DNA from 2 places in the Caulobacter sp. GW821-FHT10A06 genome. Region 1 is predicted to be linked to the other one. Evidence: riboswitches for the same ligand, from Rfam matches in the RefSeq annotation. Region 1 holds a riboswitch; the other holds the start of a gene.

Region 1 (7,349 bases):
GGCCCCGCTGCCGCAGCTGCGCAATGCTGGTCCGTGCCCCTATGTGAAGGTGCTGTACGACGCCAGCCGCTATGTCGAGTTCAAGGACGCCAAGGAATCGGCCGCCCAGGCCGGCTTCACCGGCGAGATCCAGAGCCTGAGCTCGGGCTGCGCCTACAAGAGCGACGAGCCGATCAAGATCCGCGCCGAGGTCCTGTTCCAGCTGGGCAAGGGCCCGCAGGCCCAGGGCGACAAGCATGTCTACCGCTACTGGATCGCCGTGACCGAGCGGAACCAGTCGGTCATCGCCAAGGAATATTTCGACCTGCCGGTGACCTTCGCCGCCGGCCAGGACCGCGCCTATGCGCGTGAGACCATCGAGCAGATCACCATTCCGCGCGCCGACGCCAAGGTCAGCGGCGGGAACTTCGAGGTGCTGATCGGCTTCGACGTGACGCCGGAAATGGCGGCCTTCAACCGTGAGGGCAAGCGCTTCCGGGTCAATGCCGGCCAGACCGCCCAAGCAGGGACGACCACTAAGCAATGAACGATTTGAAGCGGTCCTTGAGCGAGGCGGCCGCGGCCGCTTTCCAGGCCGCCGGACTTCCTCCCGAGTTCGGACGCGTCACCGCCTCCGACCGACCCGACCTGGCCGATTTCCAGTGCAACGGCGCCCTCGCGGCGGCCAAGAGCGCCAAGCGTAATCCGCGCGAGATCGCGGTGCAGGTCGTCGATATCCTCAAGGGCGACCCGCGCCTGGCCTCGGTGGAGATCGCCGGGGTCGGCTTCATCAACATGCGCGTCAGCGACGAGGCCCTGTCGGCCCGCGTCCGCGAGATCGCCGGGGATGACCGCGTCGGCGCCCAGCTGCTGGAAGCGCCGCGCCGCGTCCTGATCGACTATGCCGGCCCCAACGTCGCCAAGCCGATGCACGTGGGCCACCTGCGCGCCTCGATCATCGGCGAGTCGGTCAAGCGCCTGTACCGCTTCCGCGGCGACGACGTGGTGGGCGACGCCCACTTCGGCGACTGGGGCTTCCAGATGGGCCTGCTCATCTCGGCCATCGTCGACGAGGACGCCTTCATCCGCGCCCTGATGGACAAGCTGCCGGAAGCGCCGCGCGGCTTCAGCGCCGCCGACGAAGCCAAGGTGATGGCCGAGTTCGAGAGTCGCATCACCCTAGCCGACCTCGACCGCATCTATCCGGCCGCTTCGGTGCGCCAGAAGGAAGATCCAGCCTTCAAGGAGCGCGCCCGCAAGGCGACCGCCGAACTGCAGAACGGCCGCTTCGGCTACCGCCTGCTGTGGCGCCACTTCGTCAATGTCAGCCGCGTGGCCCTGGAGCGCGAGTTCCACGCCCTGGGCGTCGATTTCGACCTGTGGAAGGGCGAGAGCGACGTCAACGACCTGATCGAGCCGATGGTCAACCAGCTGGAGCACAAGGGCCTGCTGGTCGAGGACCAGGGCGCCCGCATCGTCCGCGTGGCCCGCGAGGGCGACAAGCAGGACGTGCCGCCGCTGCTGGTCGTCTCGTCGGAAGGCTCGGCCATGTACGGCACGACCGATCTGGCCACGATCCTGGATCGTCGCAAGTCGTTCGACCCGCACCTGATCCTCTACTGCGTGGACCAGCGCCAGGCCCTGCACTTCGAGACCGTGTTCCGCGCCGCCTATCTGGCCGACTACGCCACCGAGGGCTCGCTGGAGCATATCGGCTTCGGCACCATGAACGGCACGGACGGCAAGCCCTTCAAGACCCGCGCCGGCGGCGTCCTGAAGCTGCATGACCTGATCGAGATGGCCCGCGAAAAGGCCCGTGAGCGCCTGCGCGAAGCCGGCCTGGGCGCCGAGCTGTCGGAAGCCCAGTTCGAAGACACCGCCCACAAGGTTGGCGTGGCGGCCCTGAAGTTCGCCGACCTGCAGAACTTCCGCGGCACCTCGTACGTCTTCGACCTCGACCGCTTCACCAGCTTCGAGGGCAAGACCGGCCCGTACCTGCTGTACCAGTCGGTGCGCATCAAGAGCGTGCTGCGCAAGGCCGCCGAAGCCGGCGCGACCGCCGGCCGGATCGTGATCCACGAACCGGCCGAGCGCGACCTGGCCATGCTGCTGGACGCCTTCGAGGGCGCCCTGCAGGAAGCCTACGACAAGAAGGCCCCCAACTTCGTGGCCGAGCACGCCTACAAGCTGGCCCAGACCTTCTCGAAGTTCTACGCCGCCTGCCCGATCATGAGCGCCGACACCGAAGAGCTGCGGGCCTCGCGCCTGTCGCTGGCCGAGACGACGCTACGGCAGCTAGAGCTGACGCTCGACCTGCTGGGTATCGAAGCGCCCGAGCGGATGTAGCTCTCTCCGCGCCCTCCGGCGGTTGCAATCGCCGCGAGGGCGCAGGACAGTCCCGGCGCTTTTATGCGTTCGGGAGGGGTTATGAAGTCGTCCGTGGTCGCCATGTTGATGGCGAGCGTCTGCGTGAGTGCGATCGCCGCGCCGGCCTTGGCCGCCGACAAATCCAAGCCCACCGACAAGTTCTCCGAAGCCACCGCTGGGCTCGAGCGCAAGGACGGGTTGGTCCCGGTCTTCGTCGACAAGAAGGACGGCAAGGTCTTGCTGCTGCTGCCCAAGCCGGGCGCGGACGGGATCGCGGGGCGGTATCTCTACCAGACCTATCTGCGCGCGGGCCTGGGTTCGAACCCGACCGGCCTGGATCGCTCGGCGCCGGGCGACACCCAGATCATCGCCTTCCGCAAGGTGGGCGGGAAGGTCATCGCTCAGTTCGAGAACTGGGGGTTCCTGGCTCCCCGCGGCTCGGTCGACGAGCAGGCGGCGGTGAAGGACTCGTTCCCGGTCTCCAGCGTCTGGTCCAACGCCATCGAGGCCGAGGGGGCGGACGGTCGCCTGCTGGTCGATGTCACCAGCTTCCTGGTCCGTGACGCTCAAGGCGTGGCCAAGACCCTGAAGCGCAGCAAGCAGGGCGACTTCCGGCTGAACGACGGCCTGTCCTATGCCGACACCGGCGAGGTCAACGTCTTCCCGCTGAACGTCGAGCTGGAGGCGGTCGAGACCTTCGTCGGCGACGACCCGGGATCGGAGGTGCGCGGCATCGTCCCGGATCCGCGCAACGTCACCCTGGTGCTGCACCACTCGTTCGTGGCCCTGCCCGAGCCGGGCTACGTCCCGCGCCAGAACGACCCGCGTGTCGGCGTCATCGACCACACCGTGGCGGACTATTCCGCGCCGCTGAACGAGCCGGTGGTCTATCGCCTGGCGCACCGCTTCCGCCTGGAGAAGACCGATCCCGCCGCCGCCCGTTCGCCGGTCAAGAAGCCGATCGTCTTCTATGTCGACCGCGCCGCGCCCGAGCCGGTGCGCTCGGCCCTGGTCGAGGGCGGCCGCTGGTGGAACCAGGCGTTCGAGGCGGCCGGCTTCATCGACGCCTTCAAGGTCGAGGTGCTGCCCGATGGGGTCAGCCCGCTGGACGCCCGTTACAACGTCGTCAACTGGGTCCACCGCCAGACGCGCGGCTGGTCGTACGGCCACGCGGTGGTCGATCCGCGCACGGGCGAGATCATCAAGGGCGACGTCCTGCTGGGCTCGGACCGCATCCGCCAGGATCGGCTGATCTTCGAGGGCCTGCTGGGCGCCGACAAGACCGGCACGGGCGGGCCGAATGATCCGATCGAGATCTCGCTGGCCCGCATCCGCCAGCTGTCGCCGCACGAGATCGGCCACTCGATCGGCCTGCAGCACAATTTCGCGGCCAGCACCTATGCCGGCCGCGCCTCGGTCATGGACTATCCAGGGCCGAAGGTCGCCATCAAGGACGGCCAGCTGGACTTCTCCGACGCCTATGGGCGCGGGATCGGGGCCTGGGACAGGTTCGTCATCGACTGGCTGTACGGCGTCGCGCCGGCGGGCGTCGACGAGAAGGCCTGGCTGAAGGCGAAGGCCGACAAGAGCCAGGCCGAGGGCTTGCGCTATGTCTCCGACGAGGACGCGCGCGCTGCGGACACGCCGCATCCGTTAGGCGCGGTGTGGGACAACGGCGCCGATCCTGTCGCCGAGCTCGACCAGATCATGGCTGTGCGCAAGATCGCCCTGGACCGCTTCGGCCTGGGCAACCTGCCCAAGGGCGCGTCGGTGGCGGACCTGCGCCGCATCGTCGTGCCGATCTACATCTTCCACCGCTACCAGGTCGACGCGACGGCCAAGCTGGTCGGCGGGGTCGACTTCACCTATGGCGCGCAGGGCGACGGCCACGAGGCCAGCAAGCCGGTCCCGGCCGCCCGCCAGGCTGCGGCCATCGACGCCCTGCTCAAGACGGTGACGCCGGTCGCGCTGGACCTCTCCGACAAGACCCTGGACGTCCTGACCTCGGGCCAGTCGCAGGGGACTGACCACGCCTACGAGATCGAGACCTTCCAACAGGGGCCGGTGTTCGACCTGCCCGCCACAGCCGAGGTCGCGGCCGACATGGTCTGGAGCGATCTCTTCGCGCCGGCGCGCCTGAACCGCCTAGTCGAGGCCAAGCGTCGTGACGCCGCCCAGCCGGGCGTGGAAGGCCTGCTGGACAAGGCCCTGGCCTTCGCCGCCTTCGACGGCAAGGCGACCGGTCGTCAGGTGGAGCTGGCCCGCCGCGTTCGCCAGCGGATGGTGGTCAGCCTGGCCGATGCGCTCAACGACAAGAGCTTGTCGCCGACGGCCGCCGCCGTGATCCGCGCGCGGCTGGCCGACTGGGGCAAGGGGCTGACGGCAGCCGCGACCGGCGGCACGGCCGACCGCGCCCAGGCTCGCGCCCTGGCCGGGATCGTCGCCGACGAGAGCGGCGGCCGCCTGGCCGCCCTGGTCGAGGACGGCAAGGCCAAGGTCGTCACGCCGCCCGGTCCGCCGATCGGCGAGGATGACTGGTTCGGGGATCTCTAGGCCGCGCTTGACTCAGGGGCAGCCCTCCCGCATTGACCCCGACGACCCTCGCGGGAGACATCGGGATTCGCTCCCGAGGCCGAAGGCGCAACCGCCCCGGAAACGCTCAGGCAAAAGGACCGCGCGGGTTTAGAAACGCTGGAAAGCAGCCTCCGGAAAGGGGGCTCGCCGAAGGAGCAAGGCCGACCCCAAACAGTAGAGGGGGAAGGCCGGAATCTCTCAGGCACAAGGGACAGCGGGGGCGCGACCAACCGGCGGACGCCGGTCGTCTCGCCGACCCCGCTAGGAGCCTGCCCAGTGTCCGATCAAGACCTCAAGAAGACCCCCTTGTTCGACGCCCACGTGGCGCTGGGCGCGCGCATGGTGCCGTTCGCCGGCTATTCCATGCCGGTGCAGTACAAGGACGGGGTGCTGAAGGAGCACCTCTGGACCCGCGAGCACGCCGGCCTGTTCGACGTCTCGCACATGGGCCAGGCCCGGCTGCGTGGTGATAACCCGGCCAAGAGCTTCGAGAAGGTGGTCTCGGCCGACTATCAGGGCCTGAAGGCCGGCAAGCAGCGCTATGGCGTGCTGCTGAATGCCGAGGGCGGCATCATCGACGACCTGATGACCGCGCGTCCGGACGACGATGGCCTGTTCGTGGTGGTCAACGGCGCCTGCAAGGACAACGACTACAAGATCATCGCCGACGCCCTGGCCGGCGAGGCCACGGTGACGCGCATGGAAGATCGCGCGCTTCTGGCGCTGCAAGGTCCCGAGGCCGCCGCCGTCCTGGCCGCTCATGTGCCGCAAGCCGCCGGCATGGTGTTCATGGACACCGTCGCCCTGACCGCCTTTGGCGTCGACGCGATCATCTCGCGCTCGGGCTATACCGGCGAGGACGGCTACGAGATTTCGGTCCCGGCCGACGCCGCCGAGCGCATCTGGAATACCCTACTGGCCGACGAACGCGTCAAGCCGATCGGCCTGGGCGCCCGCGACAGCCTGCGCCTGGAGGCCGGCCTGCCGCTGTACGGCCACGACCTGGACGAGACCGTCTCGCCGATCGAGGGCGGGCTGAACTTCGCCGTCGGCAAGTCGCGCCGCGAGGCCGGCGACTATCTGGGCGCGGCCCGGATCGGCAAGGAGCTGGCCGGTGAGCTGTCGCGCGTCCGCGTCAATCTGAAGGTGCTGGAAGGCGCCCCGGCCCGTGAAGGCGCCGAGATCGCCGACGAAGCAGGCAATGTCATCGGCAAGGTGACCAGCGGCGGCTTCGCCCCCAGCCTGGGCTTCCCCATCGCCATCGGTTTCGCCCCGCCGGCCTATGCGGCCGTGGGCACGAAGCTCAAGGTCATCGTTCGTGGCAAGCAGGCGGCCGCCGAGGTCGTGGCTACCCCGTTCGTCGCCAACCGTTACGTCCGCAAACTCTAATCAAGGGCCGACAGAGATGCGTTTCACCAAAGATCATGAATGGGTCGTCGTCCAGGACGGTATCGCCACCGTGGGCGTCACCGCCTACGCCGCCGAGCAACTGGGCGACGTGGTGTTCGTGGAAGTGCCGGAAGCCGGCAAGACCGTGAAGCAGGGCGAGAACCTGGCTGTCGTCGAAAGCGTCAAGGCCGCCTCGGACGTCTACGCCCCGGTGTCGGGTGAAGTCGTCGAAGGCAATGCCGAGCTGGGCGACGCGCCGGAAACCGTCAACGCCCTGCCGGAAAGCGGCGGCTGGTTCGCCAAGATCAAGCTGTCGAACCCGGCCGAGGTCGACGCCCTGATGGACCGCGACGCGTACGAAGCGTTCCTCGCCACCCTCTAATTCCGTTCTCGCGAAAGCAGACCATGCGTTACCTCCCCCTGACCCCCGAAGACCGCGTCGAGATGCTCGGCGCGATCGGCGTGAAGTCGATCGACGACCTGTTCGTCGACGTGCCGGCCTCGGCCCGCCGCGACGGAACCGTCGACCTGCCGCTGCATGCCGGCGAAATCGAAGTCGAGCGCGAGATGGCGAGCCTGGCCCGTCGCAACCGTTCGGCGGGGGAGGGACCGTTCTTCTGCGGGGCCGGCGCCTATCGCCACCACGTGCCGGCCACGGTCGACCACATCATCCAGCGGTCGGAGTTCCTGACCAGCTACACGCCCTACCAGCCGGAAATCGCCCAGGGTACGCTGCAGGTCCTGTTCGAGTTCCAGACCCAGGTCGCGGCCCTGACCGGCATGGAGGTGGCCAACGCCTCGCTCTATGACGGCTCGACCGGCGCGGCCGAGGCCGTGATGATGGCCCAGCGCGTCACCCGCCGGAACAAGGCGGTGATGTCGGGCGGCGTCCACCCGCACTATATCGAGACCATCGAGACCCTGGCCCACGCGGCCGGTGTTTCGACCCAGGCCATGCCGGCGGCCGTCGACGCCGAGGACGCGGTGATCGCCGCCATCGACGCCGACACCGCCTGCGTCGTCGTCCAGACCCCGAACGT
Region 2 (7,349 bases), on a different contig from region 1:
GTCGGCGGGGGGCTTATCGATCGAGGATCTTCGATCGTCGATCGCAATGATTGCAACGGCGATTGCTTGCCACGCAACGGCTTGCCGGTCTGGCCGCGGCTCATCACGCAAGGCGAAGATGACGGTTCGTGAAAGGGCAAAGCGCCTTCTTGTGTCGCTTCGTCAAAGACCCAGCACGGTGAAGGTGATCTCGGCGACCAAGCCTGGCTTCGATGTCCGACGGCGAAGCGAGACGCCGATCTCCAGGCGCTCAGTGATGGCGCGGACGATGGCCAGGCCCAGCCCCGCACCCTGGGCGACACTGCTGGCGCTACCGCGACTGAAGGGGGCGAAAAGGCGTTCCAGATCCGCTTCGCTGACGCCCGGGCCGTGGTCCCAGATGACGACGTTCAGGGTGTCGGCCTTGGCGAAGGCGACGATGCGGGTCTTTCCGCCGCCATAGGCGCAGGCGTTGAAGATCAGGTTCCGCAGCACCTCGCCGACTAGCACCGGATTGCCGCGGGCGAGGGGAAGGCCTGGGGGCAGGCGCGCCAGAACCTCGACATCGGGAAAGGCCCGCACGGCCTCCAGTTGGATCGTGATCAGCAGGGCGGCGAGGTCGGCCTCGCCCTCGGCCGCCGTGGCTTCCGAACGGGCCAGGGCCAGGAACTGTGACAGCACCTGGCGCAGGTTGGCCGCCGCCTGGCGAGAGTCGCCCAATAGGGCCTTGTCGCGCGGCGTGGCGGCGGTGCGCTCTAGCAGGGCCAGGTTGGCGACGATCACCGACAGTGGCGTGCGCAGCTGGTGCGAGGCGTCGGCCGAGAACCGCTCCAGCGCTCGGGTGAAACGCTCCAGGCTGCCCATCAGGTGGTTGAAGGCCCCGACCACCGGCGACAGCTCGGCCGGCGCGCCTGTGGCGTCAACCGGCGCCAGGTCGGGGCGCGAGGCTTGGGCGCGAGTCGTCAGGTCGGCCGTGAGGCGGCGCAAGGGCGCCAGGCCCCAGCCGACGGCGGGAATGACCAGGACGCCGGCGACCACCACCAGCAGCACCGGCAGGCCGATCAGGCTGGACAGCAGCTCGCGCTCGCTGGCCTTGCGCGAATCCAGGCTCTGAGCCACGGCCACGACGACGGGCTCGCGCACGCCCGGCACCAGCACCGTCGACTGGGCGATGCGCACCTCATAGCCGCGCATCCTGGCGTAGTTGAAGTTGGTCTCGTTCGGTGCGGGCGCGGGCAGGCGGGGCAGGTCGCCATAGCCCGTGACCAGGCGCGGGCCCTGGCGCACGGCGTAGAACACCGCGTCGCGCTCGGGGCTGTCCAGCAAGCCCAGCGCCCACGGCGGCAGAGCCACCTGGGCCTGGCCCTCGCGCACGCCGATCTGGGCGACGATCGAGGCCGCCGAGCCGGCCAGCAGGCGGTCCGACGACTTCTCGACGACGGCGTGGGCGGCCAGGGCGCCGGCCAGGGCGAGCGCCGCGCCCAGCAGGGCCAGGGGCGCGACCTGGGCCAGCAGCAGGCGGCCGACCAGGCTGGGATGGGCGCGGCTCACGGGTCGAGCCGGTAGCCCACGCCGCGCAGGGTGCTGAGGCGCGGACCGTCCGGCGCCAGCTTGCGCCGCAGGCGGCCGACATGGATGTCCAGGGCGTTGGGCGAGGGATCCTGCTCGTCGGGAAAGACCTCGGCGGCCAGGCGTCCGCGCTCGACCACGCGGCCGGGGCGCGAAGCCAACACCTTCAGCGCCGCCCACTCGCGCGGACGCAGGTCCAGCCGCCGCTCGCCGATCCAGGCCGCGCCGGCCTCCCAGTCGCAGGCCAGGGTCCCGACATGGATGGTGCGGGCCGCATAGCCGCTTTTGCGCCGGACCACGGCGCGCACGCGGGCCACCAGCTCGAACGGGTCGAAGGGCTTCAGCACATAGTCGTCCGCGCCCATGTCCAGGCCGGCGATGCGGTCGTGCACGGCGTCGCGGGCCGTCAGCATGACAATCGGCGTCAGCACGCCTTCGCGGCGCAGCTGGCCCAGGATCTCGAAGCCGTCGATGTCGGGCAGGCCGATGTCCAGGACAATGGCCTCGAAGTCGCCGCCGGCGGCCAGGGCCAGGGCGGCTTCGCCGGTCTCGGCGCAGATCGCCTGGTGCCCCTCGCTCTCCAGCGTCGCGGTCAGCGAACGGCGTAGAGGCGGATCATCCTCGACAACGAGTATCTTCATCGGGGATGTAGGGACCGAACGCGGGAAGGAGAAAGCGCCATCCGACGCCGATTGCCACGAGCGGTCAAGAGACGCGGGCTGCTGGCCGCCGCGCTGATGCTCGCCTCGGCGCTGGCGGGCTGCGCGCCCAAGCATCCTGGGCAGGAGACGAGCGGCTGGGACGTACGCGCCGCCGAGCGCGAGGGCGAGGTCGTCGTCTACGCCAATACCGACGTCCACCAGGCGATCGGCGAAGGCTTCCACCAGCGCTTCCCCAAGATCAAGGTCCGGTTCGTCGAGCTGGCCGCCACGCCAATGCGCACGCGCCTGATCGCCGAGATCGACGCCAACAAGCCGGTCGGCGACGTCGCCTGGAGCTCGTCGATGGACATCCAGGTCAAGCTGATCAATGACGGCTACGCCCAGACCTATCGCAGTCCCGAGGCGAAGGGTCTGCCGGCCTGGGCGGTCTGGCGCGACCAGGGCTATGGCGTCACGGCCGAGCCGATCGTTTTCGCCTACAACAAGAAGGCGCTGAAGGCGTCGGAGGTCCCGCGTAGCCACGCGGCTCTGCTGGCGGCGTTGCGCGCTGACCCGGCGCGCTGGCGCGGCCGCATCGCCATGTACGATCCCGAAAAGAGCGGGGTCGGATTCATGTACATGTCCAGCGACCTGCAGGCTTATCCGGACGCCTGGGCGCTGTACGAGGAACTGGCCAAGTCGAAGCCGCGCCTGTTCGTGCCGGGCGCGGCGCTGCTGAACGAGCTGTCGGGGCCGGGGCTGCTGGTGTTCAATATGAACGGCTTCTACGCCGACTGGTGGGCGCGCCATCGCAACCCTGACGTCGGCTATGTGGTGCCGACCGACTATCACCTGTCGATTTCGCGGGTGGCCTTCATCACCCGCTCGGCGCCGCATCCCAAGGCCGCGCGCGTTTTCCTGGATTATCTGATGTCCGACGACGGCCAGAAGCGCCTGGCCGAGGCGCGGCTGACGCCGATCCGGCCGGTCGGCGGCGCGGCGACTCTCGGCCCCGGCGGACGGCCGATCCGCGTCGGGCCGGCCTTGCTGGCCAATTTCGACCAAGGCCGTCGAGCTGAATTGCTGGCCCGTTGGCACAACGCCGCCGCCGGTCGGTGATATATGTGCAAATATTAGGCTTTTGGCGCCTATAATTTGCGCATTCATAGGCGGGTGGCCTAAGCGTCGCTGTTTTTCGGGGGCCATGCCAAACGGTCCAAACTGTCACGGACCTGTCACGGCCGCGAACCTGGGCGAGAGCCGACGAGCGAACCGCGTGGCCTCGGGTTGAGCTTGGGAATTTCCATCTCTCCGTTCGCAAACCTGGTGGGCGTTTATGCCGCGCAAGCGGCTTTTGACGGGATCAAACGAAGCGTTCGTATTGGCCGGGTTCTCGCGGAAGAGATCGGGTTTTGGCCCGACGCCGAAGGCGCAACCGCCCCGGAAACGCTCAGGCACCAAGGACCGCAGAACACGAGGACGCTGGAAAGCAGGACCGCTCCATAAGCGAGCGGCCTCGCCGAAGGAGCAAGGGCGCACATGCGCCTGAATCTCTCAGGCCACGGGACAGCGGGGGCAGAGGAACGCCTGTGACGCCTGGAGGTGCTGACCTTCCGGCGACGCGCAACCGAACGCGGCCGAGCAACGGCCGTGGCGGGAGAGGGCGACTGTCGACTGCTGAAACAGAGGGGATCTCTTTTGAATTCTTCGCGTCAAACCCGCCGGAACCTGCTGCTGGGTTGCAGCCTGGTTCCCGCCGTCCTGGCCCTGCACGGCGCCGCCTTCGCTCAAGACGCCGCGGCCAAGGCCGACGACACCAGCGTCGCCGAGATCGTCGTCACCGGCTCGCGCATCGACCGCGCCGGCTTCCAGGCCCCGACCCCGACCGTGCGCGTCACCGCCCAGGACCTCGCCGTCGGCGCCCGTCCGAATGTGGCCGCCGCCCTGAACGACCTGCCGCAGTTCCGCGCCACCACCTCGCCGCAGACCACCGGCACCAACACCGGCGCGGGCAACGCTCCCGTCGACCTGCGTGGTCTCGGCATCAACCGCACCCTGGTGCTGCTGGATGGCCGTCGCTTCTCGGGCGAGAACGACCTCAACATGATCCCCAGCGTGCTGCTGAAGGGCGTGGACGTCGTGACCGGCGGCGCCTCGGCCGCCTGGGGTTCGGGCGCGGTCGCCGGCGTCGTCAACCTGTCCATCGACCGCACCTTCACCGGCTTCAAGTTCGGCATCGAAGGCGGCGAGTCGTCCTTTGACGACGCCAAGCAGATCCGCGTCGAAGGCGCGGCCGGCACGACCTTCGCCAATGGTCGCGGCCACTTTGTCATCGGCGGCGAATATCTCGACAACGACGGCGTCATTCCGAAGAACAGCCGCCCGAACATCGGCCGCTGGGCCACCATCTCGAACGGCGCGGGCCGCTTCATCCTGGCGCCCGACGTCGGCTTCGCGAATGCGGCCCCGGGCGGCCTGATCATGTCGGGCGTGCTGCGCGGCCAGACCTTCAATCCGGACGGCACCCTGCGCGCCTTCGACTACGGTACGGTGCAGGGCACGAACTCGATCGGTGGCGAAGGGCCATCGAACGACGACCTGTCGCCGCTGGTCACGCCGCAGAAGCGCTACGCCACCATGGCCAGCGCCACCTACGACCTGACCGACAAGGTCAAGCTGACGGCCGAGCTGCGTCGCTCGCGGATGTGGAACAACTACATCTGGTTCGGCGACCACAACCGCGGCAACCTGACGATCAAGTCGGACAACGCCTTCCTGCCGACGGCGGTGAAGACGGCGATGGCCGCCGCCGGCCAGACCACCTTCACCATGGGTCGCTTCAACACCGAGGCCTATCCGACGATCGACTTCGAGCGTGTCTCGACCCAGGGCACGATCGCCCTGGACGGCGAGCTCGACGGCGGCTGGCGCTGGAGCGCCTACTACAGCCACGGCGAGCAGGAAAACAACATCGACACCCCTGGGTTCTTCCTGACCCAGAACTACGCCAACGCCGTCGACTCGGTGATCAGCCCGACCACCGGCCAGGCGGTCTGCCGGATCGCCCTGAGCAACCCGACGACCAACTGCGTGCCGATCAACCTGTTCGGCCAGGGCGCGCCCTCGCAGGCGGCGCTGGCCTACGTCACCGGCACGCCGTCGATGCGCGAAACCAGCAAGTTGGACGTCGGCGGTTTCAGCCTGCGCGGCGAGCCCTTCTCGCTGCCGGCCGGTCCGGTCTCGATCGCTGTCGGCGCCGAAGCCCGCAAGGAGTCGGTCGATCGCACGGTCGGCGCTCTGGACACCGCCAAGGCCTTCACCTCGTTCAGCTTCTCGGCCATGGCCGGCAGCTTCAGCGTCAAGGAGGCCTTCGCCGAAGTGCTGGTGCCGGTGGTGCGTGACGTCCCGGTCTTCAACAAGCTGGAAATCAACGCCGCCGCCCGCATCTCGGACTACGACACCACCGGTTCGATCTGGTCGTGGAAGCTGGGCGCCACCAACGAGTTCTTCCCGGGCTTCCGTGGTCGCATCACCAAGTCGCGTGACATCCGTTCGGCCAACCTGACCGAGCTCTTCACGTCGTCGACGACTGGCTACAACACCCTGACCGACCCGACGAACAACTCCAGCGTCTATGTGCTGACCAACGGCGGCGGCAACCCGAACCTGAACCCCGAAACGGCCAAGACCTTCACCACGGGCTTTGTCTATTCGCCGCCGTCGATCTCGGGCCTGAGCATGTCGATCGACTACTTCAACATCAACATCGACAACGTGATCACCACGATCGCGGCCCAGGACATCGTCACCCGGTGCGCCAACGGCAACCAGGACCTGTGCTCGCGCATCACCCGTGACTCTGCCGGCACGATCACCCGGATCGTCTCGACCTACGTCAACCTGGCCAACTACAAGACCGACGGCTTCGACGCCGAGATCTCGTACTCGACCGCGTTCGACCGCCTGATCCCGGGCGCTCCGGGCCGCATCCGCGCCCGCCTGCTGGGCACCTGGATCAACAGCCTGACCACCAACGACGGCGTCAGCAAGATCGAGTACGTCAAGTCGCAGGGCTATTCGTTCGGTCTGGGCGCGCCCAAGACCCGCGCGAACGCCTCGATCGACTGGGCCGGCGACGTCTTCAGCGCCAACCTGCGCGCCCGCTACATCTCGGCGGGCAACTACAACAGCACCGTCGATCTGGTGAACAACCACATCAAGGCCTACACCTATTACGACCTGGGCCTTGCGGCGAAGCTGCCCGAGATCCGCGGCAACGCGATCGAGCTCTACGCCAACGCCACCAACCTGTTCGACAAGAAACCCCCGGTCAGCTCGCTGTACTCGCCGTACTACGACGTGATCGGTCGCTATGTGACCGTCGGCGCGCGGATGCGTTTCTAAGCCCGCCCGACACCGCGCCGCCGGCTGCTTCCCCCCAAGCCCCTCCCGCCGGCGGCGCTCCCCCTTTCTTCCGAGGCGTTCCTCACATGATTTCTCGCCACTCCCTGGCGCTGGCCCTGCTGGCCTGCGCCGCCGCGACGCCCTTGGCGGCGCAGACCGTCGCGCCGCCTGCCGCCGTCGTCATCGACGGCGCGCCGGCCATTCCACAAGAGCTGGCGGCCGCGACCGCGCCGTATCTGCAGTCCCGTCACGCTGACTTCCTGGGCTGGAACACGGCTGACCGTTCGATGCTGATCAAGACCCGCTTCGGCGGCTCGAACCAGATCCACATCGTGGCCAAGCCCGACGGCGACCGTCGCCAGATCAGCTTCGAGAACGAGCCGATCCTGGCCGCGGCCCTCTCGCCCAAGGGCGACACCCTGGTGATCCAGAAGGACAAGGGCGGCGACGAGTTCTACCAACTCTACGCCCTTGAAGCCGGCCGCCCGCGCCTGATCACCGACGGCAAGAGCCGCAACTGGTTCGGCGCCTGGTCGCCGGATGGCAAGCAGGTCGGCTACGCCTCGTCGCGCCGCAATGGCGCGGACATGGACCTCTACGTCGTCGACCCGAAGGACCCCAAGACAGACCGCATGGTCGCCCAGGTCACCGGCGGCGGCTGGAACATCGCCGACTTCTCCGCCGATGGCTCCAAGGCCCTGGTCCTGAACCGCATGTCGGTCAACGAGGCCATGGTCTACGAACTGGATCTGGCGA

The links. Region 1 has a riboswitch for glycine ahead of gcvT (glycine cleavage system aminomethyltransferase GcvT). Riboswitches for the same ligand answer to the same signal wherever they lie in the genome.
Region 2: linked by a shared signal. The riboswitch ahead of AC07NF_RS05865 (TonB-dependent receptor domain-containing protein) and the one ahead of gcvT (glycine cleavage system aminomethyltransferase GcvT) in region 1 are both predicted to bind glycine.

Annotation. Positions count from the first base shown of each region.
Region 1 covers NZ_JBWKNY010000003.1:174,109-181,457, forward strand. Annotated here, with positions in the region: gene AC07NF_RS08615 (Tat pathway signal sequence domain protein) at 1-526, shown strand, start outside; gene AC07NF_RS08620 (arginine--tRNA ligase) at 523-2,325, shown strand; gene AC07NF_RS08625 (zinc-dependent metalloprotease) at 2,407-4,899, shown strand; glycine riboswitch at 4,941-5,031, shown strand; gene gcvT (glycine cleavage system aminomethyltransferase GcvT) at 5,197-6,309, shown strand; gene gcvH (glycine cleavage system protein GcvH) at 6,203-6,691, shown strand; gene gcvPA (aminomethyl-transferring glycine dehydrogenase subunit GcvPA) at 6,715-7,349, shown strand, end outside.
Region 2 covers NZ_JBWKNY010000002.1:403,879-411,227, forward strand. Annotated here, with positions in the region: gene AC07NF_RS05850 (sensor histidine kinase) at 163-1,530, opposite strand; gene AC07NF_RS05855 (response regulator transcription factor) at 1,527-2,189, opposite strand; gene AC07NF_RS05860 (ABC transporter substrate-binding protein) at 2,286-3,308, shown strand; glycine riboswitch at 3,576-3,666, shown strand; glycine riboswitch at 3,670-3,761, shown strand; gene AC07NF_RS05865 (TonB-dependent receptor domain-containing protein) at 3,888-6,593, shown strand; gene AC07NF_RS05870 (S9 family peptidase) at 6,680-7,349, shown strand, end outside.